One region of the Lysinibacillus sp. FSL L8-0126 genome, then DNA from elsewhere that is predicted to be linked to it. Evidence: a T-box and tRNA genes for the amino acid it is inferred to sense, from the RefSeq annotation. Region 1 holds a T-box; the other holds one or more tRNA genes.
What was found. The T-box of region 1 lies ahead of MHI34_RS14295 (valine--tRNA ligase). A T-box ahead of a tRNA ligase gene usually reads a tRNA of that ligase, here a tRNA-Val.
Positions count from the first base shown of each region.

Region 1 (2,188 bases):
TCAAAACGATCCATCCCTTTATATTTGCCAGCAAGATCATTCATTGTACCGTCTTCATTCATCACAAGAATGCGCTCTAGGTTGTGACGATTTCCAACTTCAAAGTCGTTCGGATCATGGGCTGGTGTCATTTTTACAACTCCAGTACCAAATTCCTTATCAACATAGTCATCAGCTACAATCGGAATTTCACGACCTACAATCGGTAAAATAACTGTTTTACCAATTAAATGCTGATAGCGCTCATCGTTCGGGTGAACAGCTACCCCAGAGTCACCGAGCATTGTTTCAGGACGTGTTGTAGCAACTTCTACATATCCTGAGCCATCCGCTAAAGGATATTTCATATGATAGAATGCACCTTGCACATCCTGATAAATTACCTCAATATCAGATAATGCTGTTTTCGCTGCTGGATCCCAGTTGATAATACGTTCGCCACGGTAAATTAAACCTTTTTCATATAACTCAACAAAAACTGTTTTAACTGCATCTGAAAGACCTTTATCTAGTGTGAAACGTTCACGTGTGTAGTCTAAACCAAGGCCAAGCTTTGCCCATTGATCACGAATATGTCCAGCATATTCTTCTTTCCATTCCCATGTTTTTTCAAGGAATTTTTCACGGCCTAAATCATAACGTGTAATATTATCCTCACGCAGTTTTGCTTCTACTTTTGCTTGTGTTGCGATCCCTGCATGGTCCATACCTGGTAACCAAAGGGCATCATAGCCTTGCATGCGTTTCATACGAGTAAGGATATCTTGTAATGTTGTATCCCAAGCATGCCCAAGATGTAATTTACCTGTTACGTTCGGTGGTGGAATAACGATGGAATAAGGCTTTTTCCCACTTTCAGGCTGTGCCTCGAAAAATTTCCCTTGTAACCACCATTCATAGCGACCGGCTTCAATGGACTGTGGGTCATATTTAGTTGGCATTGAAATGTTTTCTGTCATCTTGACTCCTCCTATTGTTTGAAGACTATTGGTAAAGAAATGCTGTTCATTTTTTTACCCAATAAAAAAACTCCTCTCGTCTAAAAGGACGAAGGAGTTTTAATTCGCGGTACCACCTTTAATTCCAGCAGCGGTTAAGATCAATGCTAAATGACACATTTTCTCAGCCTTCCCTACTGGCTCTTAATTCGGTAACGGTGTTTAACCGGCTTTAACTACTGTTAGTTCACTAAAGCTGCTCAAGGGCTACCTTCAATTAAGTACAAATAGAAACTTCTCAGCTACCGTTTCCTCTCTGAAAATGTAGACATAATTTACTCTTCCCTATCATAGCATCTGTATTTGATTTTCCTTATTGTACCGCAGAATCGTGTCATTTTTCAAGTGATTTAGTCATCTTTTAGTAAGAGTAAAGTAAATAGAAAAGGAAGTGACAATTCAATGCGTCGACGCAAGTATAACCCTTGGCTTTTACCTCCTTGGCTACGACAAGTTCGTTTTTATTGTAGAACCATTATTGTGCCAATTTGTGCTTTTCAGTTTATCCGTGTCATTATTGTGCCAACATCAGGCGATTTAGTCTTCTTATTGCTCCTACTACTTCTCTGCTATTTACTTTTGAAAGACATCATTTGAAACACGGACTTTAAGCGGTGTATACTCTTCTGTTAGGTCCCAAATCATGGAAGGCACTTCATGCCAAGTGCTGGATTCACGTACAACAATATGGCTTGAGGATTCTCTCATTACTATCTTTTGGTCAACTGTTGTAGAGGTCTCTTGGCGTGAAGCTGCTGCTACTGCGGTAGGTTGTTTCACTTGAACACTTTCCTCGATCACAGCCATTTTTTCTTCTTGATCGAAAGCATGAGCCATTAGGTGTGGATTGTCTAAAGTATCATTTTCAACAACGGGTTCATATTCGTTAAAAATACTTGTAACTGTCCACTCAAGCTGACACATCTGATTCGACAGACTAGGGCGAATATCTTTGACCATTAAATCTTTGACATCCGATTCTTTTGGTAAATCCACATGTAAAGGGACAGCATACTCAAAATAACCAGTATCTCCTTGGACATCAAGGGCATCAATTGTAATTAAATTATCATCACCTGTAAATGCTTGCATATCTTGAAAATCAAAACGAACATGTGCCGTAATATGGTAGATGCCCATTAATCGAAGTGAATCCTCTAACTGCATGGCTTGCCACTGTGGTTTAATTT
Region 1 is NZ_CP152028.1:2,923,116-2,925,303, reverse strand. It holds gene MHI34_RS14295 (valine--tRNA ligase) at 1-959, opposite strand, end outside; T-box leader at 1,041-1,299, opposite strand; gene MHI34_RS14290 (hypothetical protein) at 1,572-2,188, opposite strand, start outside.

Region 2 (2,188 bases), 1.2 Mb from region 1:
TACCAACTCCTGGCGTGTAAAGCGGATCTAAGCCATCTAAATCAAGTGATAGATGTAATCCATCAACATTACGTTCTTTCAAGTAAGCAAGTGCATCTTCCATGACACGCGTCATACCAAGTCGATCAATCTCGTGCATTGTATATACTTTAATCCCTTGTTGACGAATTAACTCACGCTCACCAGGATCTACTGAACGAGCTCCGATAATAATAACGTTCTCTGGTTTAATTTTCGGTGCATAATTACGAATTTGCACTAATCGCTCATGACCTAGTCCAATACTAACTGCTAATGGCATCCCATGGATGTTGCCAGATGGTGTTGTTTCAGGTGTATTTAAATCTGCATGAGCATCATACCAAATAACGCCAAGATTTTTATAATGCTCACCTAATCCAGCTAGTGTGCCAATAGCAATACTATGGTCTCCGCCAAATACAAGTGGGAACTTATTTTGTTCTATTACTTCATGCACGCTATTAGCTAAAGCCGTGCTAACATCTACAACTTCCTCTAAATTCAGTAATTTCTCATCGACAGGTGCGTCTGCAAGTTTTTGACTGACACGAATATCCCCTTGGTCTTGTACTTCATGTCCAATAGCCTCCAAACGTTCCACAACGCCTGCATAGCGAATTGCACTTGGCCCCATATCTACACCACGACGTGTTTGTCCATAATCTGTTGGTACTCCAATAATAGAAATATTAAGTTTATTCATGTTTTTATACCCCCTAAAAGTTATAATATTATTGTAAAGCCTAGATACCACTTGGCTCAACTAGACAAAAAAGTGCATATTTATTCAATTTTTGATAACATAAAAAAATCTCCTACTGTTTTCAGTAAGAGATTAGTTATCTATAGTTATTATAACACTTTTGAATATACTTTATTCTAAAAAAGTGAGCCATGAAGGACTCGAACCTTCGACCCTCTGATTAAAAGTCAGATGCTCTACCAACTGAGCTAATGGCTCGTAAAAAAGAAAAATGGCTGGGGTACTAGGATTCGAACCTAGGCATGACGGAATCAAAATCCGTTGCCTTACCGCTTGGCTATACCCCAATCATTTATAAAACTGGTGGAGGGGGACGGATTCGAACCGCCGAACCCTAAGGAGCGGATTTACAGTCCGCCGCGTTTAGCCACTTCGCTACCCCTCCGAAATAACACAATAATGGTGGAGGATGACGGGCTCGAACCGCCGACCCTCTGCTTGTAAGGCAGATGCTCTCCCAGCTGAGCTAATCCTCCATAGAAACAGGTGTTATATCACAGTTTATTTTTCTTTATAAAGCCTATGTTTTAAATGGTGACCCCTACGGGATTCGAACCCGTGTTACCGCCGTGAAAGGGCGGTGTCTTAACCACTTGACCAAGGGGCCAGTATCACGTCTCAAACAAGACAAGATTTATAATAACATCATTTCTTAATAGTTGCAATACTTTTTTATAACTTTTTTTATGTATAACAGCTTCTTAAAAATGGGCAAAAAAAATGGCTCCGAAGGCAGGACTCGAACCTGCGACAACCTGATTAACAGTCAGGTGCTACTACCAACTGAGCTACTTCGGAACGATACTATTCACTTCGGGTTTAAACAACCTCTTAAGTACATTTATTATTATAGCAAGCATTATAAATTATGCAACATATTTTATGAAAATTTTTATATTTTTTGTCGAAGTAGGTTTAAAAATTAATCCAAAAGCATAATAGTTCTCTATTAAATCTAATATTTCTATTTTGCGTGCTAAATATTCTTGCTGTATATTATTGCAATTGTTAAAATAAAAATAGTTTTAAGAATTTTCTATCAAATTTCCTGGGGGAGGAATATTCGGATGGTAACAAATGATTTAATTGCACCTGAATTTTATAATATCACAGAGGAATTAGAAAAGTTTTCACAAGATAGTGATCGCCAAGCAATACGCTGGTTAAATACGCAACAAGAGAGACGAACAGTTTCCTATGTAGAGCTTGTCCAAAAAATGAATCAATACGCAAATGCTTTTACAGAGACAGGACTTCGAAAGGGAGATCGCGTTCTAGTTATTATTCCTCGCCTACCAGAAGCCTATTTTGTTTTTCTTGGCTGTTTAAAGGCTGGCATCGTGCCTATTTCATGTTCAGAAATGCTACGTGCAAGTGACTTAGAATATCGCATGGAGCACTCTT
Region 2 is NZ_CP152028.1:1,734,259-1,736,446, reverse strand. It holds gene rocF (arginase) at 1-724, opposite strand, end outside; tRNA gene MHI34_RS08435 (tRNA-Lys) at 910-982, opposite strand; tRNA gene MHI34_RS08430 (tRNA-Gln) at 997-1,071, opposite strand; tRNA gene MHI34_RS08425 (tRNA-Tyr) at 1,086-1,169, opposite strand; tRNA gene MHI34_RS08420 (tRNA-Val) at 1,185-1,260, opposite strand; tRNA gene MHI34_RS08415 (tRNA-Glu) at 1,317-1,391, opposite strand; tRNA gene MHI34_RS08410 (tRNA-Asn) at 1,506-1,582, opposite strand; gene MHI34_RS08405 (acyl--CoA ligase) at 1,852-2,188, shown strand, end outside.
Region 2: it encodes a tRNA-Val, which carries the amino acid that the T-box ahead of MHI34_RS14295 (valine--tRNA ligase) is inferred to sense. The anticodon was not compared.